Regions from separate parts of the Sphaerisporangium siamense genome, predicted to be linked through region 2. Evidence: predicted binding sites of a transcription regulator. Region 2 holds the regulator's gene; each other region holds the start of a gene.
The links. The regulator HrcA, encoded in region 2, represses chaperone genes, less so after heat shock. The targets are predictions, from matches to a motif close to TTGGCACTCTCNNNNNGAGAGTGCCAA.
Positions count from the first base shown of each region.

Region 1: a site for HrcA is predicted at 5,251-5,277, ahead of BJ982_RS11035 (FmdB family zinc ribbon protein). Genes of this name have one in related genera too.
Region 3: a site for HrcA is predicted at 5,379-5,405, ahead of groL (chaperonin GroEL). Genes of this name have one in related genera too.
Region 4: a site for HrcA is predicted at 2,797-2,823, ahead of groES (co-chaperone GroES). Genes of this name have one in related genera too.

Region 1 is NZ_JACHND010000001.1:2,354,718-2,362,328, reverse strand. It holds gene glp (molybdotransferase-like divisome protein Glp) at 1-760, opposite strand, end outside; gene galU (UTP--glucose-1-phosphate uridylyltransferase GalU) at 780-1,685, opposite strand; gene BJ982_RS11050 (5-formyltetrahydrofolate cyclo-ligase) at 1,710-2,279, shown strand; gene BJ982_RS11045 (LCP family protein) at 2,299-3,384, opposite strand; gene BJ982_RS11040 (potassium/proton antiporter) at 3,514-5,016, shown strand; gene BJ982_RS11035 (FmdB family zinc ribbon protein) at 5,306-5,665, shown strand; gene BJ982_RS11030 (S-methyl-5'-thioadenosine phosphorylase) at 5,821-6,627, shown strand; gene BJ982_RS11025 (RcpC/CpaB family pilus assembly protein) at 6,869-7,477, shown strand.
Region 2 is NZ_JACHND010000001.1:7,498,988-7,506,598, forward strand. It holds gene BJ982_RS34000 (SigE family RNA polymerase sigma factor) at 1-407, shown strand, start outside; gene BJ982_RS40740 (hypothetical protein) at 404-1,141, shown strand; gene BJ982_RS34010 (16S rRNA (uracil(1498)-N(3))-methyltransferase) at 1,233-1,967, opposite strand; gene dnaJ (molecular chaperone DnaJ) at 2,035-3,171, opposite strand; gene hrcA (heat-inducible transcriptional repressor HrcA) at 3,172-4,182, opposite strand; gene BJ982_RS34025 (hypothetical protein) at 4,364-5,245, shown strand; gene BJ982_RS34030 (DUF3097 domain-containing protein) at 5,266-6,087, shown strand; gene hemW (radical SAM family heme chaperone HemW) at 6,124-7,341, opposite strand; gene lepA (translation elongation factor 4) at 7,346-7,611, opposite strand, start outside.
Region 3 is NZ_JACHND010000001.1:2,092,538-2,100,148, reverse strand. It holds gene BJ982_RS09920 (HelD family protein) at 1-508, shown strand, start outside; gene BJ982_RS09915 (dihydrofolate reductase family protein) at 493-1,029, opposite strand; gene BJ982_RS09910 (FAD-dependent monooxygenase) at 1,187-2,764, opposite strand; gene BJ982_RS09905 (TetR/AcrR family transcriptional regulator) at 2,837-3,466, shown strand; gene groL (chaperonin GroEL) at 3,630-5,252, opposite strand; gene BJ982_RS09895 (cold-shock protein) at 5,660-5,860, opposite strand; gene BJ982_RS09890 (MoaD/ThiS family protein) at 6,201-6,476, opposite strand; gene thrC (threonine synthase) at 6,490-7,611, opposite strand, start outside.
Region 4 is NZ_JACHND010000001.1:8,424,853-8,432,463, reverse strand. It holds gene BJ982_RS37885 (coiled-coil domain-containing protein) at 1-1,278, opposite strand, end outside; gene BJ982_RS37880 (class I SAM-dependent methyltransferase) at 1,495-2,679, opposite strand; gene groES (co-chaperone GroES) at 2,918-3,229, shown strand; gene groL (chaperonin GroEL) at 3,339-4,961, shown strand; gene BJ982_RS37865 (sigma-70 family RNA polymerase sigma factor) at 5,268-5,894, shown strand; gene BJ982_RS37860 (hypothetical protein) at 5,891-6,097, shown strand; gene BJ982_RS37855 (DUF5319 domain-containing protein) at 6,058-6,435, opposite strand; gene guaB (IMP dehydrogenase) at 6,659-7,611, shown strand, end outside.

The DNA of each region.
Region 1 (7,611 bases), 5.1 Mb from region 2:
CCATGGAGATGCCGCCGCTGGTGATCACGGCGTCGGCCTCGCCGAGCAGCGCGTCGAGCGTGTCCTTGAACTCGGCGGGGTCGTCGCCGACGGCGCGCCTGCGGACGGCCTCCCCGCCCGCCTGGCGGACGGCGGCGACGAGCGTGAAGCTGTTGGACTCCCAGATCTGCCCGTGGGCGAGAGGAGTGCCCGGCTCGGCCAGCTCGGCGCCCGTGGACAGCACGAGCACGCGGGGCCGCGGGCGGACCCGGACGGCGCTCCTGCCCACCCCGGCGAGGATGCCGAGCTGGGCGGGCCCGAGCACGGCGCCCGAGGCGAGGACGACGTCCCCGGGCCGGACGTCCTCACCGGACCTGCGGATCGCGTTGCCCGCGGGCGCGGGCCTGCGGATGAGGACCTCGGACACGCCGCCGTCGGTCCACTCGACCGGCACCACGGCGTCGGCGCCCTCGGGCACCGGCGCGCCTGTCATGATCCGCGTGACGTGCCCGGAGGCGACCGTGCGCGGGGCGACGTCGCCGGCCGCGACGTCGAGCGTCACCGGGAGCACGACGGGGTGGTCCTCGCTCGCCGTCGCGACGTCGGCGGCCCGCACGGCGTACCCGTCCATGGCGGAGTTGTCGAACGGCGGCAGCGGGACGGGGGCCTCGACGTCCTCGGCCAGGGTGGCGCCGAGCGCCGCGTCCAGGCCGAGGACGACGGGGGCGAGCGGGCGCACGGCGGCGAGGATCTCGGCGAGGTGTGCGTCGACCGATTTCATCGCGACCATGATCTGATCATCACCCGGAATGCCGGTCGAGGAACTCGCGAAGCCAGGGGATGAAGTCGGGGGCGAGATCGGGACGCTCGGCGGCGAACTGGACGACCGTGCGCAGGTAGTCGAGCTTGTTGCCGGTGTCGTAGCGGCGGCCGCGGAACAGCACGCCGTGGACGGGGCCGCCGTCCTCGTTGGTGCGCCCGGCCAGTTCGAGCAGGGCGTCGGTGAGCTGGATCTCGCCGCCGCGTCCCGGCGGGGTGTTCTCCAGGACCTCGAAGACGGCGGGGTCGATGACGTAACGGCCGATGACCGCCCAGTTGGACGGCGCCTCGTCCGCGGGGGGCTTCTCGACGAGGCCCGTCACGCGGACCACGTCGTCCTCGGAGGTGGGCTGGATCTCGGCGCAGCCGTACAGCGAGACCTGCTCCCTGGGGACCTCCATGAGGGCGACCACGCTGCCGCCGTAGGTGTCGCGCACTTCGATCATGCGCTTGAGCAGGTGGTCACGGTGGTCGATCATGTCGTCGCCCAGCAGGCAGGCGAACGGGTGGTTGCCGACGTGCTGCTTGGCGCACAGGACGGCGTGGCCCAGGCCCTTGGGCTCCCCCTGGCGTACGTAGTGGAAGGTGGCGATCTCGACGGGTTCGAGAACCTGGGACAGACGCTCGGAGTCGCCCTTGGCCGCCAGCACCTCCTCCAGCTCGTAGGCGCGGTCGAAGTGGTCCTCTATGGAGCGCTTGTTCCGGCCTGTCACCATGAGGAGGTCGAGGAGTCCGACGGACACCGCCTCTTCGACGACATACTGGATGGCCGGCTTGTCGACGATCGGCAGCATCTCTTTCGGGGTCGCCTTGGTCGCCGGAAGGAAGCGGGTCCCGAGGCCGGCGGCGGGAATGACGACTTTCGTCACTGGATCGTAGTCAGCCATGGATGCACCTTAATGGAGGGCCGAGTGGACAAAGCGGAGCTGCGCCGGAGGATCGTGGCCGCTCGCACAAGGCTCGCCGATCCGCGCGGCTCGGCGACCGCGATCAGGGAAACGCTACTCGACCGGCCCTGGGTGCAAATGGCCGGGCTCGTCGCGTGTTATTGGTCGATGGGCACGGAACCGTCGACGCACGGCCTGATTTTCGCGCTCTGGAAGCACGGCGCCACCGTCATCCTTCCCGTCCTGCGGCCGGACGACGACCTCGACTGGGCCGTCTACGACGGTCCGGGGTCGGTGGAGCCGGGCCCGCGCGGCATGATGGAGCCGGTGGACACGCGGCGCGGCGTGGACGCCATCCGTACGGCGGCCCTGGTCATCGTGCCCGCGCTGGCCGTCGACCCGTCCAATGGCGTCAGGCTCGGGCGCGGGGGCGGCTCCTACGACCGCGCGCTCGCCCGGGTCGGGCCGAACGTGCCGACGATCGCGCTGCTGCACGACGGCGAGCTGATCGAGGGAATTCCCGCGGAACCCCACGACATGGCGGTTTCGATGGCGGCGCTTCCGTCGGGCATCGTCACGCTCGGACGGATGTGATTTTCGTCACGGTTTTTCGTCACGAGACGATTTGAAGATCCTCGAGACCGCCATTGTCGTCGAAGTATTCCTGCAGCTTGTCGTCGCGGACCGCGGTGAAGAATCGCGCGCCGGTCTTCCTGTCGACACGGACGACGCTCGCGCCCTTGATCGTGGCGGTGCCGGCGGTGGGGATCGTCGTGGAATCGACCGTGTCGGGGCGGATATCGCGCAGCTCAAGGGCCAGGTCGCGCAGGGTGCCGAGCGAGACGCCCGAGTCCACGCTGACCGCGCGGGTGAGCGCCTCCAGGAAGGCGTTGAGCTTCAGCGGGTCGGTCAGCAGGTCCCTGCTGATGATCTTGTGACCCATCGCGCGGACGAACGCCTGCTGCCGCTTGATGCGGTCGAAGTCGCCGCCGGGCAGGTTGTACCTCTGCCGGACGAACAGCAGGGCCTTCTCGCCCTCCAGGTGCACCATGCCCTGCGGCCAGGTGACCTTGTTCATCGGGTCGTACACCTTGCGCGACACGTAGACGTCGACGCCGCCGATCACCTCGGTCATCGCGACGAAGCCTCGGAAGTCCAGCGCGGCGAAGTGGTCGATGCGGATCTTGGTGAGGTCCTCGACCGTCCTGATCAGCAGCTTCGGCCCGCCGAAGGCGTACGCGGCGTTGATCTTGTTGTTTCCGCGCCCGGGGATGCGGACATAAGAGTCGCGGGGGATGCCGATGAGGGTGAGCCGATCACGGGCGGCCGGGACGTGGACGATCATGATCGTGTCGGCCCGCTGGGAGCCCGCCTCGCCCGGCCGTTTGTCCGACCCGATGAGCAGCCAGTTCTGCGCCTCGCCCACGGTCTTCGCGGGCCGCCCCGCCTCTTCGGGGAACGCTCCAGTGATGCGCTCGATGTTGCCGTTCAGGGTGATCTGACGCTCCATCACCAGCGCGAAGCCGGCCGCCAGCACCACGGCGAGGACGAGCGCGACGACGATCAGGACACGGCGCCATAACCGCCGCTTCTTCGGAGGCGCCTCACGGACGTCGTCGCCGTCACCGGCGGAGTCGTCCTTCCTCAGACCGTCAAGAACCGCCGGGCTCTTCAGGTACGGGGAAGACTCGTCCGTCACTACCGTTCACCCATAAATCCGTTGATCTCTCATCCGTGTCGCGTGTGACGGTAGCTCAAAGTAGTTCATCGTGGTAGAGGACCATACCAATACGCCACAATGGACGGAAAAGTACGACGGGGAGGGCCGGTGAATCTGAATATCTGGCTACTCCTCGCGTCCGTCGTGGTGATCGCCGCCATCGCCTCCGTACGGATCGCCCACCGCACGGGCCTGCCCACCCTGCTCATCTACCTGGGCATCGGCCTGCTGCTCGGCGAGGCCGGGCTGGGCGTCCAGTTCGAGAACGCGGGCCTGGCCCAGCAGATCGGCCTCGCCGCGCTCGCCGTGATCCTCGCCGAAGGCGGCCTGACCACCCAATGGACGCACGTACGCCAGGGCGTGCCGACCGCGCTCGCCCTCGCCACCATCGGCGTCGGCGTCAGCATCATCGTGCTCGCGGGGTCCGTGCACTGGCTGCTCGGCATGGACTGGCGCATGGCGCTGCTGCTCGGCGCGATCCTCGCCTCCACCGACGCGGCGGCGGTGTTCTCCGTCCTGCGCCGTCTGCCGCTGCCACGGCGGCTCGCGGGCATCCTGGAGGCCGAGTCCGGCTTCAACGACGCGCCCACGGTCATCGTCGTCGTCATGCTCAGCCGGCTCGGCACGCCCCTGCCCGACCTGGCCCACGTCATGGGCGAGGCCGCCCTCGAACTCGGCGTCGGCGCCGCGGTCGGCCTCGCCGTCGGACCGCTCGGCGGCTACGCGCTGCGTCGCGTCGCGCTGCCGTCCTCGGGCCTGTACCCGATCGCCGTGCTCGCCCTCGCGTTCGTCGCCTACAGCGGCGCGGCGCTGCTGCACGGCAGCGGGTTCCTCTCCGTCTACCTGGCCACGCTCGTCCTCGGCAACACGCGCCTGCCGCATCGGCCCGCCACCCGCGGCTTCGCCGAAGGAGCCGCCTGGCTCGCCCAGATCGGGCTGTTCGTCATGCTCGGCATCCTGGCCAGCCCCTCCGAGCTGCCCACGACCATCGTCCCCGGCCTGATCGCCGGGCTCGCGCTGCTGCTGCTCGCCCGGCCCGCGTCCGTCGTGGCCTCCGCCCTGATCGTCCGCGTCGCGGGCGTCGACTCGCTGTCCTGGCGGGACCAGCTCTTCCTGTCCTGGGCGGGTCTGCGCGGTGCCGTGCCGATCGTCCTGGCCACCATCCCCTGGGCCGCGGGGATCATCGGGGCGAAGGGCCTGTTCAACGAGGTCTTCGTCATCGTGATCGTCTTCACGATGGTGCAGGGGCCCACGTTGCCGTACCTGGCGCGCGTCCTCGGCATCGGCGCGCCCGGCGAGGCCCGCGACCTCGGCGTCGAGGCCGCGCCCCTGGAAGAGCTCGACGCCGACCTGCTCCAGGTCACGATCCCTCCCGGCTCGGGACTGCACGGAGTGGAGATCTTCGAGCTCCGCCTGCCGTCCGACGCCGCCGTCACCATGGTCGTTCGGGAGGGACGGTCGTTCGTCCCCGAGCTCTCGACCCGGCTCCGGGCGGAGGACCAGCTCCTGGTCGTCACGACCGCGGCCTGCCGGCAGACGGTCGAGCGGCGCCTGCGGGCGGTCAGCCGGCGTGGCAAGCTGGCCGGATGGTACGGCGAGCGCGGCGACTGAGGGCTTCCCCTTGGGAGGCCCTTATGACGTCGCCGCGGGACCCCAGCACCTCAGCCCGCGCGGCCACAGATCCCTCTGCCCGTGATCTTCCCCACTGCCACTCGCGTCCTCCCCCGCCTCTGCGGCATACCAGGACAAGGCATCCTCATAGAGGCCTGTGACCTCGGCGGGGAGATCTTGTGGAGGGGATTAGAACCCGGCTGGGTGGCGTTTAGCCTAATCGGCTGCGTACCATTAGCAGTCGCATCGGTAGAGTGCCAATCTGCGTGAGCCATATGAGGAGGACCGCGTGCCCACCTACCAGTACGCCTGTACCGCTTGCGGTGAAGGTCTCGAAGTGACTCAGCGCTTCACCGACGATCCGCTGACGACGTGCCCGAGCTGCTCCGGCAAGCTGCGCAAGGTCTTCTCCGCCGTGGGCATCGTGTTCAAGGGGTCGGGCTTCTACCGTACCGACAACCGTTCGTCCGGCTCCTCCGCCTCCACGACCTCGCCGTCGGCCAAGTCCGAGTCCAACGGCTCCTCGGGGTCCGGTTCCTCCGACTCGGGGTCTTCCAAGTCCGGCTCGGAGTCGGGCTCGGGCAAGAAGGAACCCGCCGCCGCGAGCTCGTCCACTTCCTCCAGCTCCTCTGGCTCCTCCACCTCCTGACGCCGTCGCGGGTTGTACGGCCGCCTCTGACGCCGTACAACCCTCTTCCGCTCCTGGCCCCGCGGAATCAGGCTCGTACGAGCGGCTGAGGCGGTTTTCCACAGGCCGCGATTTCGCCGCCGACGGGCCCGGCGTGGCGCGCTAGTGTCGTCGCCATGGTCACCAGAGCGGACATCGGAGTCATCGGCGGCTCAGGCTTCTACTCCCTCCTCGACGACGCCGAAGAGGTCGAGGTCACCACGCCGTACGGCCCGCCGAGCGATCCCGTCACCGTCGGGCGCATCGGCTCGCGAACCGTCGCGTTCGTGCCCCGTCACGGCCGCGACCACCGCCACCCTCCCCACCGCATTCCCTACCGGGCCAACCTGTGGGCGCTGCGCTCGCTGGGCGTCCGGCAGGTGCTGGCGCCGAGCGCCGTGGGGTCGCTGCGGGTCGAGTACGGCCCGGGCACGCTCGTCATCCCCGACCAGCTCGTCGACCGCACCTCCGGCCGCGTCCACACCTACTACGACGAGGGGGGCGCGGTCCACGTCCCCTTCGCCGACCCCTACTGCCCGGTGGGCCGCGCCCTGGCCCACACCACCGCGAGCGCCGAGGGGTGGGAGGCCGTGGACGGCGGCACCCTCGTCGTCATCGAGGGCCCGCGCTTCTCCTCCCGCGCCGAGTCCCGCTGGTTCAGCTCCAACGGCTGGTCCATCATCGGCATGACCGGCTACCCCGAGGCCGCCCTCGCCCGCGAACTCGCCCTCTGCTACACCACGCTGGCCCTCGTCACCGACCACGACGCCGGCGTCGAGGCCGGCGAAGGCGTCACCCAGGAAGAGGTCTTCGCCTTCTTCGCCGCCAACAGCGAACGCATGCGCACGCTCGTCGCCACGGTCGCCGAATCCCTCCCCCTGGACCGCGCCTGCCCCTGCCCCACCGCCCTGAACGGCATCAAACTCCCCTTCGCTCTCCCCTGACCCCAGCCCGCCCGTCATCACCGCGGCCGACGGCACCGTACGGCGCGGTGATGACCCCCGCGGCCGCGTGACAACGCCCCTCTGTGGTCCGCGCTACCCGCCGACCGTTCCCGAGTCCCTCGGCCATCCAGCGAACGGCCGACGTCGCCCATCAGGAGCGATCACCATGCGCACCGCACCATCTTCTGGAGCACCATCTCGTGGCGCACTGTCTCGTGGGGCGCTGTCTCGTGCCGCTCGAATGGTCAACCGACGGCGGCGGCTCCTGGCCGCCGTGCTGGCGGCGATGGCCATGACCTGCCTCGGTCTCGCCATCCGTCCCGCCGCCACCGCCGAGGTCCTCGCCGCGGCCCGCGACCTCCCTGGAGGTGCGCTCTCCCCCGCGGACGTCACCGTGATCAGGCTTCCCGAGGGCACCGTGCCCGACGGAGCCCTCCCCCCTGCGGCCCCGGTCGACGGCCGCGTCCTGACCTCGCCCGCCCGCCGCGGCGAGCCGCTGACGGACGTACGCCTGCTCGGCCCATCCCTCGTCGACGCCTACGGCCCGGGCCTCCTCGCCGCGCCCGTGCGCATCACGGACGCCTCGTCGGCACACCTTCTGCGCTCCGGCGACGTCATCGACGTCATCGCCGCCGCCCCCAAGTGGGACGACGCGGTCGCACCCCCGACGGCGACGGTGGCCCAGGCGGTGACCGTCATCGCCCCGCCCGCCGCGACCCGCACCACCGACGCCATGGGCGACACCGGCGCCCTGGTCGTCCTCGCCGCCACCCCCGACCAGGCCACCCGCCTCGCCCAAGCCGCCACCGGCTCACGCCTGTCCATCGCGATCCACGGCCACCGGCGATAGCCGCCATCCCAGGAACGTCACTCACCGTAACGCGGCGACCACGTCCGAATCCTATGACGATCCGTAACCTCAAGCCGCGAAGAGCAAGCCGCCCTGGGAGACATCCCGCCACTCACCCCGAACGCGCGCGGTCC
Region 2 (7,611 bases):
CCGCGACCGCGGAGGAAGTCGTCCAGGACGCCTTCGTCGCCCTCCACGGAGCGTGGCGCCGCCTGCGCGACCCCGACAAGGCACTCGCCTACCTGCGCCAATCGGTCGTGAACCGATCCCGCTCCGTGCTGCGCCATCGCGCCGTCGTGGAGAAGTACGCTCCCAAGGGCCTGCCCGACGCGCCGAGCGCGGAGAACGGGGCCATCGGCGAGCTTGAGCGGTCGGCCGTCATCGAGGCGCTGCGCGGCCTGCCCACCAGACAGCGCGAAGCCTTGGTGCTGCGGTATTACGGCGACCTTTCGGAAGCGGAGATCGCTGATGCCATGGGCATCAGCAAGGGTGCGGTGAAGAGCCACACAGCCCGCGGAATGGCCGCACTACGCACTGTACTGGAGCAATTGTCATGACCGAGGCCCCCGACGAGTCCGGCGAGATCTTGCGCCGTGTCTTGCGCGCGGAGGCGGAGTCTGTCGTCCCGTCCGCGGACGGACTGGAGATCATTCGCACCCGCATCGAGCAGCGCGGCACGCGCGGCCTGCGAGGCGTCTTCTGGTGGCGTGCCGGCGCGTCGGCGCTGGGCGCGGTCCTGGTGGCCGCCACCGTGGTGATGCTCGTGCCCAACCTGCGCGAGCAGTTCACCCCCGACCAGCACCCCATCGTGCAGGTCGAGTTCACCACCGACCCGCCCGACGAGTCGAGCACGCGCAGGCCCTGGGTCGATCCCAACCGCCGGCCCGTGACCGGCACGCAGCCCGCGGTGCCGGGCGCGACGACCTCGGCGGCGCCGACTCCGACGATCAAGCCGACGCCGTCGCCCACGCCGGGCTCGGACTGCCCGACGGCGGTCCCGCCCCCGGCGGAGCCGGGCGCCCTGGAGTCGGTGGGGCCCTGCGCCTCGCCCTCGCCGACCGGTGGGTCTCCCGAGGAGACCACCCGGCCAGGGCCGTCGCGGAAGCCCACGCCGACTCCGACGCCGACCACGACCAAGGTGCCGCCGCCCACGCCGACGGCGACCACGACCCCGGAGCCCTGCCACAGCTGCACGCCGACCCCGACGGCGAGCACGCCTCCCTCCGCCACCCCGCAGATGACGGCGGAAGGCTCCACGGGGACGCTCACGTCGGAGACCCTGCAGAGCTGACGCGAAAGGCCCGCAGGCGCGCTCCCATCGCCCCCAGGGGGCGTGGAGCGGCGCGTGCGGGCCCTTTCGCGCTTCGGTGGCGTCCTTGTGCCTACCAGCGGCCGGTGCGGGCGAGCAGCACCGCCGCCGCGGCCACGCCCGCCGTCGAGGTGCGCAGGACGGTGGGCCCGAGCAGCGCCGCGGTGGCCCCGGCCTCCTGGAACGCGGCGATCTCGTCGTCGGTGACGCCGCCCTCGGGCCCGACGACGATCACGATGTCGCCGCCGTCCTCCGCCGACGGCACCGGCAGCCGGGACAAGGGCTCGGCGGCCTCCTCGTGCAGCACCGCGGCGGCCGAGGCGTCCTCGATCAGCCGCGCGACCTCGGCGGTCGTGGCCTGCTCGGCGACCTCCGGCAGGTGGAAGCGCCTGGCCTGCTTGCCCGCCTCCCTGGCCGCCGACCTCCAGCGGGCCAGCGCCTTGCCCGCGCGCTCGCCCTTCCACTGCGTCACGCAGCGCGCCGCGGCCCACGGCACGATGACGTCCACCCCGGCCTCGGTCATCATCTCGACGGCCAGCTCGCCCCGGTCGCCCTTGGGCAGGCCCTGCACGACGACCAGGCGCGGCGCGGGCGCGGGGACCTCGTACCGGCCGAGCACCCGCAGCCGCAGCGCGTCCTTGCCGGCGGACTCCACGGCGCACTCGGCGACCGCGCCCCTGCCGTCGGTGAGGTCGACGCGCTCCCCGGCGCGCAGCCTGCGGACGGTGGCGGCGTGCCGCCCCTCGGGGCCGGACAGGAGGATCTCGTCGCCGGACAGGTCGCCGACGAGGAACACGGGGACGCTCACCCGCAAACCTTAGCCGCGCTCCTGCGCCTCCCGGGCGCCACGGGGGCCCGGAAGGACCGGGCCCGCGTCAGCGGCCGTTGAAGGCGTCCCTGAGCCGGGAGAAGAAGCCCTGCTGCCCGGGCGCGAACTTGCCGGGCGGGCGTTCCTCGCCGCGCAGCTTGGCCAGCTCTTTGAGCAGTTCCTCCTGCGCGGGGTCGAGCCGGTGCGGGGTCTCGACGTTGACGTGGATCAGCAGGTCACCCCTGCCGGTCTCGTTGAGCCGCTGCACACCCCGGCTGTAGAGGGGGATGACCTGCCCGGACTGGGTGCCGGGGCGCACGTCGATCTCCTCGGCGCCGTCCAGGGTCTCCACCGTGAGGATGGTGCCAAGGGCGGCGGCGGTCATGGGGATCTGGACGGTGCAGTGCAGGTCGTCGCCGCGGCGCTCGAAGGTGGAGTGCGGACGCTCGACGATCTCCAGGAAGAGGTCGCCGGGGGGGCCACCGCCGGGGCCGACCTCGCCCTCGCCGGCGAGCTGGATGTGGGTGCCGTCCTCGACGCCGGCGGGGATGCGCACCTTGATGGTGCGGCGGGTGCGCACGCGGCCGTCGCCGGAGCACTCCTGGCAGGGGTGGGAGATGATCGAGCCGAAGCCGCCGCACTGCGGGCACGGCCGCGACGTCATCACCTGGCCGAGGAACGACCGGGTGACCTGCGAAACCTCGCCACGGCCGTGGCACATGTCGCAGGTGTCGGGGTGGGTGCCCGGCGCGGCGCCGGACCCCGAGCAGACCCCGCACAGCACGGCGGTGTCGACGACCAGCTCGCGCGTGGTGCCGAACGCGGACTCCGACAGGTCCAGCTCGACGCGGATGGTCGCGTTGCGCCCGCGCCTGGCCCGGGACCGCGGCCCGCCGCGCGTGGCGCCGGCCCCGCCGAAGAAGGCGTCCATGATGTCGCTGAACGGGAAGCCCGCGCCGAAGCCCGCGGCGCCCGCGCCCGCTCCCCCGCCCATCGGGTCGGCGCCGAGATCGAACATCTGGCGCTTGTTCGGGTCCGACAGGACCTCGTACGCCTGGTTGATCTCCTTGAAACGCTCCTGCGTCTCGGGGTCGGGGTTGACGTCGGGGTGCAGCTCGCGGGCGAGCCGGCGGTACGCCTTCTTGATCTCGTCCTGACTGGCGTCACGGCGGACCCCGAGGATGCCGTAATAGTCGCGGGCCACCTAGGACCCCGCCAGGATCTGGCCGACATAGCGCGCCACCGCGCGCACCGCTCCCATAGTCACCGGGTAGTCCATTCGCGTCGGGCCCAGCACTCCGAGCCGAGCCAGTTCGTTGTCGCCCGAACCGTATCCTGCGGCGACGATCGAGGTGCCGTGAAGACCCGAGTACGGGTTCTCCGAACCGATGCGCACCATGAGCGCGGAATGTTCGTCCGCCTCGCCGAGCAGCCGCATGAGCACGACCTGCTCTTCCAGGGCTTCGAGAACATCGCGCAGGCCGACGGTGAAGTCGCCCGCGAGGTTGGCCGCCCCGGCGAAGATGATCTTCTCCTCGTGGCGGTCGACCAGAGTCTCCAGCAACACCGACAGGATAGTGGCCGCCACCGGGCGCTCTTCCTCGGGAAGCCGCTCGGGCAGATCGGCGATCGTGTCGGGCACGCGGTTGAGCCCGCACCCGTCCAGCGAGGCGTTCAGCAGCGCCCGCAGATGCGCGATGCGATCGTCGCCCACCACCTCGGGAAGGTCGACGACACGCTGCTCCACCCGGCCGGTGTTGGTGATCAGCACCAGCATGATGCGCCGCTCGGCGAGCGGCACCAGCTCGACATGGCGCACCGTCGAGCGGGTCAGCGAGGGGTACTGGACCACCGCGACCTGACGGGTGAGCTGGGCGAGCAGCCGGACCGTGCGCGTGACGACGTCGTCGAGATCGACGGCGCCGGCGAGGAACGTCTCGATCGCCCGGCGTTCCGCGGCCGACAGCGGCTTGATCTGGGACAGCCTGTCGACGAACAGCCGGTAACCCTTGTCGGTCGGCACGCGGCCCGCGCTGGTGTGCGGCTGCGTGATGTACCCCTGCTCCTCGAGCACGGCCATGTCGTTGCGGACGGTGGCCGGGGAGACGCCCAGATTGTGGCGCTCGGCCAACGCCTTGGACCCGACCGGCTCGTTGGTGGACACGTAATCTTCGACAACGGCGCGCAGGACGGCCAGCTTACGGTCGTCGAGCAACGTGCTCACCTCCTGCCTCGCGATCGTGCCTGCGTGCACAGCTGGCTGGCACTCTGTGTTCCTGAGTGCCAAGTGTACGGCCCCGGCCGCCGGCGTGCGATAAGACGATGGCACGACCTCACCCGGTCAGTGACAAGCCACTTGCTATCTGATGACAAGGCCCGTCGTCCACACTGGGATCATGACCGAGAAAGAGCCAGGTCCGGGCGGCCCGGCACCCCGGATCCCCCACCAGGGCCCCCCGGAACACCACGGCCGGCCCCCTGTTCCCCCGCCCGGCGGCCCCCGCCCGCACGGCGGTCCCCTCCCCGGCGGCCCCGCGTACGGCCCTCCCCCGGCGGGCGGCCCCACCGCCCCGCCCCCCGGCGGCCCGCCGCGGGGTCCCGTGCCGCCCCCGGGCGGCCCCGTCTCCGGACCACCGCCCGGCGGCCCGGCGTACGGCGTCCCGGGCGTCCCGCAGCCGGCGGCCCCGCTGCGTCCCCGCAGGCGGTGGATCCCGCTCGCCTGGCTCGTCTTCGCCCTCAGCGTCGTCGTGGGCGTCTGGGCGGGTTTCAGCGGCTTCGTGGGCGCCGTCGAGCAGATCGCCCCGACCCATGTCTTCCAGAGCGGCGGCAAGGTGTCCGCCCCCCTGAACCCGCTGGACCAGCCCGTCCTGTACGCCTCGGCGTCCGGGCCGACCAACGTGACCTGCCTCGCCCAGGACCTCACGGGGCAGCCCGTGAAGCTCACCCCGACGACCATCCGTCAGACGATCACGGCGAACGGGCGCACCTGGGAGGGCATGTTCGACATCACCGTGCCCGCGGCCGGCACCTACCAGATCAGCTGTGAGACCCAGGGCGGGAAGGTCCTCTTCGGGATCGGCAAGCGCCTGACCGCCAGCGCCGGCGGCTTCGCCAAGGGCGCGGCGGCCCTGTTCCTGATCCCCCTCGCGGGCTTCCTGTTCGCGTCGATCGTCACGATCGTGATCGTCGTCCGGCGCCGCCGTGCCCGTGCCGCCCGCACCGCCGAGACGCGCGGCGCGTGGCCGCAGGCGCCCCAGGGGCCGCATCCGCGGGTCTGATTTTGCTAGCGTGCCCGGTTATGCGGGACTACGGACGTGACGTGCTCGCCGGCGACTGGCGCAGGCCCCTGCGCGGGAAGATCCCCCAGGTGCCCGCCGAACCCGGCCTCGTGGTCGAGGACGCCGGCGGCGGCTTCTGCGGCGCCGTCGTGGCCTGCGACAAGGAGGCCGTAACGCTGGAGGACCGCTTCGGGCGGCGGCGGCTGTTCCCGCTCGCCCCCGCGGCCTTCCTGCTGGAGGGCGAGCCGGTCACGCTGGTGCGCCCGGCCCCCTCCGCCGCGTCCGGCCCGGCGCGCAGCGCGTCGGGATCGATCGCGGTCGCCGGGCTGAAGGCGCGGGTCGCCAAGGAGAGCCGCATCTACGTCGAGGGCGTCCACGACGCCTCCCTGGTCGAGAAGATCTGGGGCCACGACCTGCGCGTGGAGGGCGTCGTCGTCGAGTACCTCGAAGGGGTGGACGACCTGCCGGCGATCGTCGACGAGTTCGGCCCCGGCCCCGGGCGCCGCCTCGGGGTGCTGGTGGACCACCTGGTGGCCGGGTCCAAGGAGAGCCGCATCGCCGCCGAGGTCACCTCGCCGCACGTGCTCGTGGTGGGCCACCCGTTCGTGGACGTGTGGCAGGCCGTCAAGCCCTCCGTGGTGGGCATCCCCGCCTGGCCGCAGGTGCCGCGCGGCATCCCCTGGAAGGAAGGCGTGATCGCCGCCCTCGGCTGGCGCGGCGAGCCCGCCGACGCCTGGCGGCGCATCCTCGGCTCCGTACGCGGCTACGCCGACCTGGAACCCGAGCTGCTCGGCCGCGTCGAGGAACTGATCGACTTCGTGACGGCCGAGAACGCCTCCTGACCCTCGCCCGGCCTTTCCGGGGTCCCACGGGCCCGCTCAGGTCAGGTCGCGGACCAGCGCGTCGGCGAGCAGGCGGCCCTTCAGGGTGAGGACGGCGCGGCCCGCGCGGAACGGCCCCGGGTCGAGCAGGCCGTCGCCGAGCGCGCGGGCGAGGGCCGTGCGGGCGTCCGGGCCGATCTCCGCCACGGGGAAGCCCGAGTCCAGCCGCAGCTCCAGCATCAGCCGCTCCACGTACCGGTCCTCGGGGGCCAGCACCTCGCGGGCGTGGGCCGGGGAACGCCCCTCGGCCAGGCGCGCGGCGTACGCGGCGGGGTGCTTGACGTTCCACCAGCGCGTGCCGCCGACGTGGCCGTGCGCGCCGGGGCCGACGCCCCACCAGTCGCCGCCGGTCCAGTACAGCAGGTTGTGGCGGCAGCGGGCGGGCTCGGAGGCCGCCCAGTTGGAGACCTCGTACCAGGAGAAGCCGGCCGCCGCGAGCATCGCGTCGGCGATCAGGTAGCGGTCGGCGGCCACGTCGTCGTCGGGCATGGGCAGCTCGCCCCTGCGGATGCGGGCGGCGAGACGGGTGCCGTCCTCCACGATCAGCGAGTACGCCGAGACGTGGTCGGGACCCGCGTCGATCGCGGCGGCCAGCGAGGCGCGCCAGTCGTCGTCGCTCTCGCCGGGAGTTCCGTAGATCAGGTCCAGGTTGACGTGCGCGAACCCGGCGGCGCGGGCTTCCCGGACGGCCTCGGCGGGCCGGCCGGGGGTGTGGCGTCGGTCGAGGACGGCCAGGACGTGCTCGCGCGCGCTCTGCATGCCGAAGCTGATCCGGGTGAAGCCCCCGGCGCGCAACGCCTCCAGCGCGGCCGGGCCGACCGACTCGGGGTTGGCCTCGGTGGTGACCTCGGCGTCCGGCGCGAGCCCGAACTCGTCGCCGATCGCGCGCAGCACCCGCGTCAGGTCGCCGGCGGGCAGCAGGGTGGGCGTGCCCCCGCCGAAGAAGACCGTGCGGACCGGCAGGTCGGCGTCCCCGAGCACGCGGCGGGCCAGCCGCACCTCCTCGACGGCCGTGGCGGCGTAGTCGGCACGCGAGGCGCCGGGGCCGAGCTCGGCGGCGGTGTAGGTGTTGAAGTCGCAGTAGCCGCAGCGCGTGACGCAGAACGGCACGTGCACGTAGAACCCGAAGGGGCGCGTGCCGAGCCCCTCGCGGGCGCTGTCGGGCAGCGCCCCCGACGCGGGGACCGGGTCGCCGTCCAAGAGCGCGGAAGGCACGGGACTACTTCTTGCCGGCCTTGTCGGCGGCGGAGCCCTCGGTGGACAGCGCGGCGACGAACGCCTCCTGGGGGACCTCGACGCGCCCGACCATCTTCATGCGCTTCTTGCCCTCCTTCTGCTTCTCCAGCAGCTTGCGCTTCCGGCTGATGTCACCGCCGTAACACTTGGCGAGGACGTCCTTGCGCATGGCGCGGATGTTCTCGCGGGCGATGACCCGGGCGCCGATGGCCGCCTGGATCGGCACCTCGAACTGCTGCCGCGGGATCA
Region 3 (7,611 bases), 5.4 Mb from region 2:
GGTCACCGAGCTCACGCTGGGCTTCCGCGTGCCGCGCGAGGTGCTCGACTTCGCCGCCCGGCTGCTGCCGTCGGTGGCGCCCGCCCTGGCCGCCCCCCGGTCCCTGCGCCCCGGCCCCGGGTCGCTCACCGTCCGCCGGATCACCGACCTGCCCGCCGCCGTCACCGAGGCCGTGGCACAGGTGACGGCCCGCGAGGGCTCGGTCGGGCTGATCGCCGCCGACGCCGCCGTGCCCGCCCTCGCGGCGGCGCTCACCGCCGCGGGCGTCGCCCACGAGGTCCTCGGCCCCGACTCCTCGGCCGAGTCCCGCGTCTCACTGATCCCCGCGACGCTCGCCAAGGGCCTCGAATACGACCACGTGATCGTCGCGGAGCCCGCCGACATCGTCACCGCGGAGGACCGGGGCCTGGCCCGGCTCTACGTGGTCCTCACCCGGGCGGTGACCACGCTCACGGTCCTGCACGCCGCCGCCCTGCCCGCCCAGCTCGCGGCTCAGGCCGACGTGTAGGTGAGCTCCAGCACGCCGGTGGTGAACGGCTTGGCGTGGGCCAGCGTCAGCGGGATCTGCCCGCCGTCCTCGAACAGGCGCGTGCCCTTGCCGACGACGATCGGGTGGAGCAGCAGCCTCAGCTCGTCGACCAGACCGGCCCGCAGCAGCGCCCTGACCAGGGTGATACTGCCGTTGATCGCGATGGTCCCGCCGGGGGCGCGCTTGAGCGCGGCGATCTCGCCGGCGACGTCGCCGCTCACCACCGTCGTGCCGGCCCAGTCCGCCGTGTCCAGCGTGTCGGAGACGACGTACTTGGCCAGGGCGTTCATGCGCTCGGCGACCGGGTCGCCCGTGGCGCCGGCGAACGCCTCCTTGAACGTCTCGTAGGTCACGCGGCCGAACAGCAGGGCGTCGGCCTCGGTGAGCAGGGACGTCACCGACTCGCCCATCTCCTCGTTGAAGTAGGGGAAGTGCCAGGTCTCCGGGGCCTCGACGACGCCGTCCAACGAGATGAACTGGCTCACGACGATCTTCCGCATGGTCTCTCCTCGTCAGGTCCTGGCCCCACGCGGAGCCACACCGGCGATGGTCCCAGCGGCGTCGCGGCGTCGTACACCCCGGAAACACCGGTACAAATCCCCCGGCCCTGCCTGGGGTGACGCCACCTGCGGAGTCACCCCAGGTATTCAGGATCTTTCACGCGAGCGCGGCGACCGGCGCGCCGAACCACGTGGTGAGCGCCCGCTCCAGCGCCCCGGTGCCGGCCGCGCCCGCGTCGCCCGCCCAGGCGACGAACCCGTCCGGCCGGACCAGCAGCCCCGCCAGCTCCGGACGTTCCGGGCAGGCGACCGCGACCACGGTCACGCGGTCGCGGTGCCCGGCGGCCACCGGCGCGAGGTCCCCGGCGAGGTCGAACAGCACGGCACGGCCCTCGCGCAGATGGCCGGCGAGCGTCGAGCCGTCGGCGAGGCCGAGGTCGGGGGCGCTCGCCCCCACGAGCGGGTGGTCGCCGGGGATGGCGTACCGCTGCCAGACGCCGGAGATGCGCTTGGCGAAGTAGGTGGTGCCGGTGACGGTCCCGGCGAGGTCCTGGACCACCTGCCGCATCGCCCGGGCGCGGGGGTCCGGGCGCATGACCGACACCTGGGCGCGGGTCCAGTCCAGCACCCACGCGCCGATCGGGTGCCGCTCGGCGGTGTAGGTGTCGAGCAGCCCGTCCGGAGCCTGGCCGCGCACGGTGGCGGCCAGCTTCCAGCCGAGGTTCACCGCGTCCCCGAGGCCGAGGTTCAGCCCCTGCCCGCCGAACGGGGAATGGACGTGGGCGGCGTCGCCCGCGAGCAGGACGCGGCCGAGGCGGTACGTGGTCGCCTGGCGCGCGTTGTCGGTGAACCGCGTGGCCGCCTTGATACCGGCCACGGTCACCTCGGCCCCGGTGACGTGCCGGATCGACGCCTCCAGCTCCTCGGGCGTGACGGGGGCGTCGCGTTCGGCGCGGGGCCCGGTGAACTGGACGGTCAGGATGCGGCCCGGCACGGGGCCGTGGGCGTACACGCCGGTGGGGGTGGCGTGCCAGCCGACGCCGAGCGCCTCGGTGCCCGTCACCTCGGCCAGGGCCTGGTAGGCGGTGATCTCCGGGTCGGTGCCGGGGAAGTCGAAGCCGGCGAGCTTCCTCACCATGCTCCTGCCGCCGTCGCACCCGGCCAGCCACCGGCACCGGATCACGCTCTCGCCCGGACCGTCCGCACCCCCGTCGCGGACCGTCACCGTCACGCCCGTGTCGTCTTCGGCGAAGCCGGTCAGCTCGGCGCCCCGGCGCACCCTCACCCCGAGGCGGCCGGCCCACCCGGCGAGGATCTCCTCAAGCTGCTGCTGGTTGACCAGGCCGATCATGTCGGCCGGGCCGTGGCCGTTCAGGTCGGGGTCGTCGCCGTCCAGCAGGTCGGCGCGGAGCATGACGCCGGCGAAGTGGCCCGCGAACCGGGGCGGCGTGCGCGGGGGCCCGCCGGCCGCGCCGTCGCCTGCCGCCCGCTGCCGCATGAACGCGGCGAACTGCTCCAGGTTGCGTTCCTGCGCCTCCCGCAGCTCGTCCAGCAGGCCGCGCCGGTACAGCGCCTCCACCGACGGGGTGTTCAGCGACCCCGCCTTGATCGTGGGGTCGATCTCGTGGCGCCGCTCGACGACCAGCGCCGAGACGCCGGCGAGCGCGAGCTCGCAGGCCAGCATCAGCCCCACGGGTCCGGCGCCCGCGACCAGCACGTCCACGTCGTCCGTCATACCGTCTCCCTCATAGCTACCCTGGCTAAAAAATTACCGTAACAGTATTTTTTCAGCCAGTACAGTTATGCCGTGCAGGGTGACCCAGGGCTTCGCGAGCGCAAGAAGCGGCAGACACGGCAGTTGATCTCTGATGTGGCCTCGCATCTCTTCATCACGAAGGGCTTCGACAACGTCACGGTCACCGAGATCGCCGAGGCGGTGAACGTCTCCCCCAAGACGGTCTTCAACTACTTCCCGCGCAAAGAGGACATGTTCCTGGACCGGCTGCCCGAGGCGCTCGCCCTGATCACCGGCGCCGTCCGCGACCGGGAGCCGGATGTCGAGCCGCTGGCCGCGCTGCGCCGCCTGTTCGTCGGCCTGGCACGCGAGGGGCATCCGCTCGGCGGGGTCGGCGAGGGGTACGGCACGTTCTGGCGCGTGGTGGCCGGCTCACCGGCCCTGCTGGCGCGTATCCGCGAGTCGATCCAGGAGACCGAGAACGTCCTCGCCGCCGCGCTGGCCGAGGCCGTGGGGGCCGACCCCGGCGACCCGTGGCAGAAGACGACCGCCGCCCTCGTCGTCACCGTCTACCGCACGACGTACGCCGAGAGCGCGCGCAGGCTCATCGCCGGCGAACCCGCCGCCGAGGTCGTCGAGGACCATATCGCCCTGCTGGAGCGCGGCTTCGACGCCCTGGAGCGCGCCGTCGGGGGCCGCTGACCGCGACGTCCACCTGAAGGGCCGACGGCGTCGGGGGCCGTCACAGCGGCGTCCGCGTCACGCGGCCCGGCCCGGGACTCCCCGCGCACGCGAAAGGGCCACTCCCGGGAGACCGGGAATGGCCCTTTCGCTGTTATCTGGGATATCTGGGCGCCGAAGCGGCTCAGAAGTCCATGTCGCCGCCACCGGGGACGGCCGGAGCCTTCTCCTTCTCCGGCTTCTCGGCGATGACGGCCTCGGTGGTCAGGAACAGGGCCGCGATCGAGGCGGCGTTCTGCAGCGCCGAGCGGGTCACCTTGGCCGGGTCGATGATGCCGGCGTCGAGCAGGTTCACGTACTCGCCCGTGGCGGCGTTCAGGCCGACGCCCGCCTCCAGGTTGCGGACCTTCTCCACCACGACGCCGCCCTCAAGGCCGGCGTTCACGGCGATCTGCTTGAGGGGCTCCTCCAGCGCCTTGCGGACGATCGAGGCGCCGGTGGCCTCGTCGTTGAAGAGCTCCAGCTTGTCGAAGGCCTTCGCGCCCGCCTGGATCAGAGCCACGCCACCGCCGGGGACGATGCCCTCCTCGACGGCCGCCTTGGCGTTGCGGACGGCGTCCTCGATGCGGTGCTTGCGCTCCTTGAGCTCGACCTCGGTCGCCGCGCCGGCCTTGATGACGGCCACGCCGCCGGCCAGCTTGGCCAGGCGCTCCTGCAGCTTCTCGCGGTCGTAGTCCGAGTCGGTGTTCTCGATCTCGGCGCGGATCTGGTTCACCCGGCCCGCGATCTGCTCGGGGTCGCCGGCACCGTCGACGATGGTGGTCTCGTCCTTGGTGATGATGATCTGGCGGGCGCGGCCCAGCAGGTCGAGGGTGGCGGTCTCCAGCTTGAGGCCGACCTCCTCGCTGATGACCTGGCCGCCGGTGAGGGTGGCGATGTCGCCGAGCATGGCCTTGCGGCGGTCGCCGAAGCCGGGGGCCTTCACCGCGACGGACTTGAACAGGCCGCGGATCTTGTTGACGACCAGGGTGGCCAGGGCCTCGCCCTCGACGTCCTCGGCGATGATGACCAGCGGCTTGCCGGACTGCACGACCTTGTCGAGCAGGGGCAGCAGGTCCTTGTTGGCGGAGACCTTGCCGTTGACGATGAGGATGTAGGCGTCGTCGAGGACGGCCTCCATGCGCTCCGGGTCGGTCACGAAGTACCCGGAGATGTAGCCCTTGTCGAAGCGCATACCCTCGGTGAGCTCAAGCTCCAGCCCGAAGGCGTTGCTCTCCTCGACGGTGATGACGCCTTCCTTGCCGACCTTGTCCATCGCCTCGGCGATCATCTCGCCGATCTGGGTGTCGCCGGCGGAGATGGAGGCGGTGGAGGCGATCTGCTCCTTGGTCTCCACGTCCTTGGCAATCTTGGAGAGCTCTTCGCTCACGCGCTCGACGGCGGCCTCGATGCCCCGCTTGAGGGACATCGGGTTGGCGCCGGCGGCGACGTTGCGCAGCCCCTCGCGTACCAGCGCCTGGGCGAGCACGGTGGCGGTGGTGGTGCCGTCACCGGCGACGTCGTCGGTCTTCTTGGCGACTTCCTTGACGAGCTCGGCCCCGATCTTCTCCCACGGGTCCTCGAGCTCGATCTCCTTGGCGATGGAGACACCGTCGTTGGTGATGGTGGGCGCGCCCCACTTCTTCTCCAGCACGACGTTGCGGCCCTTGGGCCCAAGGGTCACCTTGACGGCGTCGGCGAGCTGGTTCATACCGCGCTCGAGACCGCGCCGGGCGTCCTCGTTGAACGCGATCATCTTGGCTGCCATACGGCTAGACCTCCCAGATACAGGGTGGCTTGCGACGGATCGAGCCGACGCCCGCGACGGCATGTAGACCCGCTCCTCCACGACCCTGTCGCCGTGGACCACCGGGCCCCATCGCCTCGATCCAGGTTGTCACTCTCCACACGAGAGTGCCAACGAACTATTTAGCACTCTACCCGGTCGAGTGCAAGCGACCACCCCTATGACCTGGGAGGCACACGGATTTCTCCGACCGTATGCCGAATATTGGGCCTGCCCCTCATCCGGCGGCGGCCGGGCGGGCGACGATGTCCCACGTCAGAACGGGAGAGGGCCCGCCCGCCCTTGCGCAGGGCGGACCGGACCCTCCTTCTCGTGACTGTGATAGACCAGTGGATCTCTTCGACTGCGGCCGGGCTTCGCCGGCCGCGTCACACAGTCCGTACGGACTCGGCCTGGGGACCCTTCTGGCCCTGTGTGATCTCGAACTCCACCCGCTGACCCTGTTCGAGGGAACGGTATCCCTCCGCCAGGATCGCTGAGTAGTGGACAAACACGTCCTTACCACCGTCTACCGCGATGAAGCCGTAGCCCTTGTCCGCGTTAAACCATTTGACGGTGCCCTGCGCCACTTTCCGACTCCTCTTGCTGGGCTCCGGACCCCGCCCACTCCTCCGCGAGGTCCGTGACCTTCGGAACCGAGACGCATGCGAACTCCTCGGCCACGTCGATCGTTCTCGACCATACCTGTGGCATGCCTTGGCGCAACAGAGTCAATCACGAAACTACTTCTTGACGTTCGCTCAAAGCGGTACGTGACTATTTCGCACTCGCGTTTAGTTAGTTGACAATTACACTACCGAGGGGACCCAGTAAAAGCTTCTATTGTGATAGTTGGGCCGTTCAAGGGCCCAGAACGCACGAACGCCCGCCCGTCCCGGGGGACGAGCGGGCGTTCGGCCCGGCTTGCGGTCAGCCGCCGGCGACCGCGGGGATCACCGAAACCTGGGCTCCGTCGGGGGTGGGGGTGTCAAGTCCGTCCACGAAACGGACATCCTCTTCTCCGACATACACGTTGACAAAACGGCGGATGCTGCCCGTTTCGTCCAGGATACGAGCCCCGATTCCGGGGTAGTCGGCGTCGAGCTTCTGCAGCACGTCGCGAAGGGTGGCCCCTTCGCCCGTCACCTCGGCGGCACCGTCGGTGTACGTACGGAGAATCGTCGGAATCCGTACAGAAACGCTCATTTATAGGGACCTTTCAGGAGTTTTCCACGACAGCCGTACGAAATGCGTCGAGAGAGGGACGGATCACCGCGGTCGGCCGGGCGCCGGACGCGACCGCGTCCAGGGTCTTGAGGCCGTCGCCGGTGTTGAGCACCACCGTCTCGGCCTCGGGGTCCAGCAGGCCCTTCTCGGTGAGCTTCTTGAGCACGCCCACGGTGACGCCGCCCGCCGTCTCGGCGAAGATGCCCTCGGTGCGGGCGAGGAGCCGCACGGCGTCCACGATCTCGGCGTCGGTGACGTCCTCGACCGCGCCAGCCGTGCGGCGGGCGATGTCGAGCACGTAGGGGCCGTCCGCGGGGTTGCCGATGGCCAGCGACTTGGCGATGGTGCGCGGCTTGACCGGCTGCACGACCTCCCGCCCGGCCTTGAAGGCGGCCGACACCGGCGAGCAGCCCTCCGCCTGCGCGGCGAAGATCTTGTACGGCTTGTCCTCGACGAGGCCGAGCTTGATCAGCTCCTTGAAGCCCTTGTCGATCTTGGTGAGCTGGGAGCCCGAGGCGACCGGGATGACGATCTGGTCGGGAATGCGCCACCCGAGCTGCTCGGCGATCTCGTACGCCAGCGTCTTGGAGCCCTCGGCGTAGTACGGCCGCAGGTTCACGTTGACGAAACCCCACCGGTCGCCCAGCGGGTCGCCGATGAGCTCCGAGCAGAACCGGTTGACCTCGTCGTAGGTGCCCTCGATGCCGACCAGGCGGCCGCCGTACACCGAGGCCATGACGATCTTGGGTTCTTCGAGGTCGGCGGGGATGAACACGCACGCGTCGAGCCCGGCGCGGGCCGCCGCGGCGGTGACGGCGCCGGCCAGGTTGCCGGTGGAGGAGCAGGACAGCGTGTGGAAGCCGAAGGTGCGCGCCGCCTCCAGGGCGATGGCGACCACCCGGTCCTTGAAGGAGTGGGTGGGGTTGCCCGAGTCGTCCTTGACGTGCAGGCTGCGCAGCCCCAGCTCACGCGCCAGGTTGTCGGCCTTGACCAGCTTGGTCCAGCCGGGGGCGAGGTTGGGCTTGGCGGCGACGTCGGCCGGGACCGGCAGTAGCGCCCGGTAGCGCCAGATGTTGGCGGGACCTGCGGCGATCTGCTCACGCGTGACGGGCGC
Region 4 (7,611 bases), 930 kb from region 2:
GGACAGCCGGCGGTCGATCTCGTCGAACCGCTTGCCCTGCGCGCCCCCCTGGGCGTCGATGAGCTCGCCCACCCGCTTGTGCACCTCGCCGACCTCCAGCAGGCCGGGGAGCTGGCCGACGCGCTGGTTGACGGCCTCCACGCGGTCGTCCACCATTTCGAGCCGCTCGCTGACGTCCTCGAAGCTCGCGCCGATCGCGGTGAACCGCTCGTCGTGCCGGGACAGCGCGCCGTCGATGCCCGTGAGCCGCTGGTCGACGCCGGTCAGGCGGCCGTCGAGGCCGGTCAGGGCGTCGTCCACCTCGGTGAACCGCCCGTCGAGGCCGTCCAGCGCGGCGAGGCCGGCCCCGGCGGTCTCGACCCGGTCGTGCAGGCTCTGGAGCCGGACGTCCACGGTGTCCAGGCGACCCTGGACGGCCCCCAGGTGGCTGTCCACGTCGTCGAACCGGCCCGGGATGGTGGACACGGTGGACAGAGTGCCCTCGACGCCGGCGACCCGCCCGTCCAGGCCGTCGAGACGGTCGCCGAGCCGTGTCTCGGCCTCGGCCAGCCGGGTGGCCATGCCCTCCAGCCTCTCGGTGAGCCGCTCGACCGAGCCGTTGAGGCGTTCGACGGCCGAGGGCAGCATCTCGTCCAGGCCCTCGCTGAGGTCGAGGACGCCGCCTTCCAGCCGCTCGGTGCGCTGGGTGAGGTCGTGCAGGGCCTTGTCGACGCGGGTGAACCGGCCCGCGGCGGCCTCCATGCCGGACGCCAGGTGCTCCAGGCGGCGCGCGAACTCGGCCATGCGCTCGGGGAGCGCCTGGCCGCTCTCCAGGACGGCCTGGAGGCGCTTGAGGGCCTCGGCGACCCCCTCCCGTACGGCGCCGAGGTCGGTCCACAGGCCGGAGAGCTCGGTGATGGGCTTCACCCGGTCGCCCACGGCCTCGACGCGGTCGCCGAGCCCCGCCACCCGGTCGCCCACGAGGTCCACCCGGTCGCGCAGGGCCTCCACGTGCTGGGCCAGGCCCTCGGCCCAGGCGGGCGGCCGGGTGGCCAGCTCGCCCAGCCGGCCGTTCATCCCCTCCAGCGCGCCGTTGAGGCCGCCCAGTTCGCGTTCGCGCACCTCGCGCAGCAGCCATTCCATGCCTTCGAGGCGCTGGCGTATCTCGTCGAGGACCGCGCCTTGCGTGCGCTGCTCGTAGACGTGGTCCTGGGCCGCTCGGGCGAGGAGATCGCGCATCCGGTCGGAGATGGCGGTCTGGCCGCCCGCCTGGAGGAGGGCGTGGTTGGAGTGATCCACCGGAAGCTCCTTGACTCGCGGGCGGTCGCCGCACGGCGGTGGGGTGGGTCCTGAGTCGTCGCGGGGACGAATACGCGGCGAATAAGGCGGGTCGGCCATTGATCAGCCCAAAATCCCGCGCTGGCCAACTGTAGTGGCTCGGCGGAACGTTTTCGGGGCCGACTTTAAAACTTCGTGATTGCGGTGGGTTTGGGGGGATTATCGCGTTCGGGCAGGTCAGGATGGCCGGCAGATGAACGCGAACGGGTCCGTGCCGATGCGGGTGAGCACCACGACGCACGATTTATCACCGGAAAGGCGGAGATCCTTCCTCAAGCGCTCCAGATCGATCGCCGAGCCGCGTTTCTTCAGCGTCACCGTGCCGATCCCGCGTTCCCGCAACGCCGCCCGCAGGCGTTTCAGCGAGAAGGGCAGCGCCTCCAGCACCTCGTACCGCGCGGCCCACGGAGTGGACGCCGGGGAGCCGGCCGTGATGTAGGCGATGTGCGGGTCGACCAGGTGGCCGCCCAGCAGCGCGGCGACCTCGGCCACCAGGTGGGCGCGCACGGCCGCGCCGTCGGGCTCGTACAGGTACCGGGCGATCGGCCCGTGCGGCGCGGGCCCGAGGGAAGGATCGGCGGTCAGCGTCTCGCCGGAGGGCAGCATGGTCGCGCGGCGGCCCGGGCGCGCGGCGAAGGCGCCCGTCCACAGGACGGCCTCCTTGACCTCGCCCCGGTAGGACACCCACTCGGCCTCGGCGTCCTCGGGGATCAGCTCGTACGGGAGGCCGGGCGCGACCTTCAGGCAGGCCGCGCGCGCCCGCGCCGCGAGGGCGACGACCCGCGGCCAGGGCGGCGAATAGGCCATCGGGTCGAAGACCCGCCGGCCGGTCGAGCGCCGCGCCGGGTCGGCGAACAGCGCGTCGTACCCCTCCGGCTCGACCAGGGACGCCTCGCCCACCCGCACGGTCACCAGCCCGGCTAGGCCCAGAGCCGCCGCGTTCGCCCGCGCGACCTCGGCCGTGAGCGGGTCGGCGTCCACCGCGTCCACCCGGCGGCCCTCGCGGGCCAGCGCGATCATGTCCCCGCCGATGCCGCAGCAGACGTCCGCCACCGTGGTCACCTCGGCGGCCCCCTCGGCGAAGCGGCGGGCGCGGTGCGCGGCCACCTCGGCGCGGGTCGCCTGCTCCAGGCCGTCGCCGGTGAAGTACATGACGGCCGCGTCCGCGCCGAACTTGGCGGCCCCGCGCGCCCGCAGCGTCGCCTGCGTGAGCGCCGCCCCGCTGAGCCCCGGCCCGAACGACCTGCGCAGCCCGGTCACGACCCGCAGGCCCTCCTCGCCGGCAGCCAGCCCCGCCGCGGCCCGCCGCAACGCCTCCTGCCCGTCCGGCGTCAGCAGCTCACGAAAGGCATCGACATCCACGCCGCCCGACGCTACCGCCCTCCGGGCGCGGCCTGGTCCGACGCCCTCGGAGACCTCTTACGCGCCACTGGTACACCTCGTGTTGACTGAGTCGGCGGCCTTGCATACTGTTCAGTGTTGGCACTCGCCTATTGAGAGTGCCAAGACGAAAATGCGACGAGGCAGGTCTGACACCCGCGACGGCAGGCCGCTGGTCGCCTCTTCAGCAATCATCGAATATCTGAAGGGGAGGTCCGACGTGACGACCGCCACCAAGGTTCCCGTTAAGCCGCTCGGCGACCGCATCGTGGTCCAGCCGCTTGAGGCCGAGCAGACGACCGCTTCCGGTCTGGTGATCCCGGACACCGCCAAGGAGAAGCCGCAGGAGGGCAAGGTCCTCGCGGTGGGCCCCGGCAACTGGGACGAGGACGGCGAGAAGCGCATCCCGCTCGACGTCAAGGAAGGGGACGTCGTCCTCTACAGCAAGTACGGCGGCACCGAGGTCAAGTACGGCGGCGAGGAGTACCTCGTGCTCTCCGCCCGTGACGTTCTCGCGATCATCGAGAAGTAAGTCCCGGAGCGCGCCAGCGACCACCAGTCCGGAGCCTTACGAATTTTGCGTGTCACGCCCCGGGGCCTGTCCCTAGGCCCCGGGGCCTCTGACGCTGAGAGGACCTTAAATGCCCAAGATCCTGGAGTTCGACGAGGACGCGCGGCGCGCTCTCGAGCGTGGCGTGAACGCCCTCGCGGACGCCGTCAAGGTGACCCTCGGGCCGCGCGGCCGTAACGTCGTCATCGACAAGAAGTTCGGTGCCCCCACCATCACCAACGACGGTGTCACCATCGCGCGCGAGGTGGAGCTCGACAAGCCGTACGAGAACCTCGGCGCCCAGCTCGCCAAGGAAGTCGCGACCAAGACCAACGACATCGCGGGTGACGGCACCACCACCGCCACCGTGCTGGCCCAGGCCATGGTGCGCGAGGGTCTGCGCAACGTCGCCGCCGGCGCGTCCCCGCTGTCGCTCAAGCGCGGCATCGACCTGGCCGCCCGCGCCGTCAGCGACCTCCTCCTTGAGCGGGCCCGTCCCGTCGAGGACAAGAAGGAGATCGCGAACGTCGCCACCATCTCCGCGCAGGACGCCAAGATCGGCGAGCTCATCGCCGAGGCGTTCGACAAGGTGGGCAAGGACGGCGTGATCACCGTCGAGGAGTCCAACACCATGGGCCTCGAACTGGAGTTCACCGAGGGTCTCCAGTTCGACAAGGGGTACCTGTCGCCGTACATGGTGACCGACCCCGAGCGCATGGAGGCCGTCCTCGAAGACGCCTACGTGCTGCTGCACCAGAGCAAGATCGCCTCGATCGCCGACTTCCTGCCGCTGCTGGAGAAGGTCGCCCAGACCAAGAAGCCGCTGTTCGTGGTCGCCGAGGACGTCGAGGGCGAGGCCCTGGCCGTCCTGGTCACCAACAAGATCCGCGGCACCTTCACCTCCGTCGCCGTCAAGGCCCCCGGCTTCGGCGACCGGCGCAAGGCCATGCTGCAGGACATCGCGATCCTGACCGGCGGCCAGGTGGTCTCCGAGGAGCTGGGTCTCAAGCTGGAGAACGTCGGCACCGAGGTGCTCGGCACCGCCCGCCGCATCGTGGTCACCAAGGACACCACCACGATCGTGGACGGCGCGGGCGACCCGCAGGCCGTCTCCGACCGCGTCCGCGAGATCCAGTACGCGATCGAGCAGACCGACTCCGACTGGGACCGCGAGAAGCTCCAGGAGCGCCTCGCCAAGCTCTCCGGCGGCATCTGCATCCTGCGCGTCGGCGCGGCCACCGAGGTCGAGCTCAAGGAGAAGAAGCACCGCCTTGAGGACGCCATCTCGGCGACCCGTGCCGCGATCGAGGAGGGCATCGTCTCCGGCGGTGGCTCCGCGCTCGTGCACCTCTCCAAGGACCTCGACGACCTCGGCCTGACGGGCGACGAGGCCACCGGCGTCTCCATCGTCCGCCGGGCGCTCGTCGAGCCGGCCCGCTGGATCGCCGAGAACGCCGGCCAGGAGGGGTACGTCGTCACCTCCAAGATCACCGACCTGCCGGTGGGCCACGGCCTCAACGCCGCCACGGGCGAGTACGGCGACCTGATCGCCCAGGGCGTCATCGACCCGGTCAAGGTGACCCGCTCGGCCGTGCAGAACGCCGCGTCCATCGCCGGCATGCTGCTCACGACCGAGGCCCTCGTGGTCGACAAGCCCGAGGAGGAGGCTCCGGCCGCCGCGGGCCAGGGCCACGGCCACGGTCACGGCCACTGATCCGGCCACCGGCCGGCTTCCGCGCCGCGCACGGCCCGCGTCCCGCCCGGGACGCGGGCCGTGCTTTTTGGGTTGAATCGATTTTCACTTCGGCCGATTTGAGGCGGCGGTAAACCGATCGCGGCGCCGGGGCGTCGGCGGGCCCGCGAGCTGCCGCGACATCGGGCGAATATCACTCGAATTCGGGGCGCGGGGGAAATACGCAAACGCTACTGTGTGCGTTCGATTACGCAGGGTTATCGTCGCGTCAATGTGACCAATCCGTATCCGTTCACCATGACGACATGCGCGATCGTGGCGGGCATCATGCCTAACGTGACCGAGGGATGCGTCGCCGACGCCAAGACTGGGGTAAGGCTTGCGACGAGATCGGATGAGTCCGACCTCAGGGATCTGACGAGCCTTGCCGTCCAGGGGGATCGCACCGCGATCGAATCATTGCTGGGGCAGTTGCGCCCGATGGTGGTGCGCTATTGCCGTGCTCGATTGGGCCGGGTCTCCGGTCATTACCACATCGCCGACGACGTGGCCCAGGAAGTGTGCATCGCGGTGCTCGCCGCCCTGCCGCGCTACCGGGACATGGGCCGGCCCTTCGCCTCGTTCGTCTTCGGCATCGCCTCTCACAAGGTCGCCGACGCCCTGCGCAGCTCCGTGCGCTCGGCCGTGCCCACCCAGGACCTCCCCGACGGCCCCGACCAGGGCCCCGGGCCGGAGGAGACCGTCGTGCGGTACATCGAGGCCGCGCACGCCCGCGAGCTGCTGTCACGCCTTCCCGAGAACCAGCGCGAGCTGATCATCCTCCGGGTCGTGTCGGGACTGTCCGCCGAAGAGACGGGTAACGTACTCGGTATGTCACCAGGTGCGGTTCGCGTGGCCCAGCATCGGGCGCTGGCAAGGCTTCGGGCGATGGCCGACATGGAGTCGATAGCTTGACCGCCGTCCATCCGGCGCGTTCACTGCGACAACGTGGGGCCGAGACCGACCCCCAGGTTCTCGGGACGGACGCGATCATCGACGCGCTCGCGCGCCGGGAGCCGGCCGGCGAGCAGGACGACATCGTCGTGAGCCTGCTCCGCGCCCTCACCGAGGACGTCGATCAGCGGCTCTCCTCGGTGTCGATCACGCCGTCCACGTAGCCGCGGGCGTACTCCCAGCTCACGTAGTGGGCCGGGTCGGGCTCGAACGCCGGCTCGTGCACCTGTGGACGGCCGTGGTCGATCATCTGCCGCAGGTTGCCGCGCAGCAGGTCCCAGTCGAAGTAGTGCTGCTCGCCACACTCGGGGCAGTCGAGCACGAGCCCGAGCACGCCCTGCGGCTCCAGGAGGGAACGGAAGACCTCCACGTCGGCGAGGTCGGTCAGCGCCTCGTCCCGCTCGGCCAAGGTCAGCGGCTCGGAGTCGTCGAGTTCGCCCATCGCCGCGGCGGGGTCGTTCGGATCGTCCGCGAATGGGTCGCGGGGGACGTCTTCCAGCACGCTTTCCACCTTATGACCCCCACCTACCCTGATGAGGGCAAGTGGTGGCGTAGCAGTGATACGACCTACCCTGATGAGGGGCGCCTGTAGGCAAGCGGTGACCATGCGGTCGCGCTCAGGTTATCCACAGGACGCCGAGGCCGTCACCAGCGGGCCACTAAACTGACTGCGGGGGCCGGCGCCTTTCCCCGTCTCGAAGAGCGCCATGGCAGGAGGGTCGCAGATGGCAAAGTTCACCGAGCCCGGGCTCACGTTCGACGACGTGCTCTTGGTGCCCGCCTATTCCGACCTGGCACCGGGAGAGGCCGACACCACCACCCGGCTCTCCCGCTCGATCACCTTGCGCATCCCGCTGGTGTCCGCCGCCATGGACACGGTGACCGAGGCCCGCATGGCCGTGGCGATGGCGCGCCAAGGGGGTCTCGGCGTCCTGCACCGCAACCTGTCCATCGCCGACCAGGCCCAGCAGGTCGATCTCGTGAAGCGCTCCGAGGCCGGCATGGTCACCAACCCCGTGACGTGCTCCCCTGACGACTCCCTCGCCGACGTCGAGGCCCTGTGCGCCAAGTACCGCATCTCGGGGGTGCCGGTCACCGACGACGACGGCGTCCTCGTCGGCATCGTGACCAACCGCGACATGCGCTTCGAGAGCGACCACGACCGGCCCGTGCGCGAGGTCATGACCCCCATGCCCCTGGTCACGGCCCCGGTCGGCGTGTCGCGCGACGAGGCGTTCCGCCTCCTGCGCCACAACAAGGTCGAGAAGCTCCCCCTCGTCGACCCCGACGGGCGGCTGCGCGGCCTCATCACGGTCAAAGACTTCACCAAGAGCGAGCAATATCCTCTCGCCACCAAGGACGCCGACGGCCGCCTGGTCGTCGGGGCCGCCGTGGGCGTGGCCGGCGACGCCGAGCAGCGCGCGATGGCCCTGATCGACGCCGGTGTCGACGTCATCGTCGTCGACACCGCCCACGGCCACTCGCGCGGCGTCTGCGACATGGTCGCCAAGATCAAGGCCAACGGCCGGGTGGACGTCATCGGCGGCAACATCGCCACGCGGGCGGGCGCGCAGGCGCTGATCGACGCGGGGGCCGACGCCGTCAAGGTCGGGGTCGGGCCCGGCTCCATCTGCACCACCCGCGTCGTCGCGGGCGTGGGCGCGCCGCAGGTCACCGC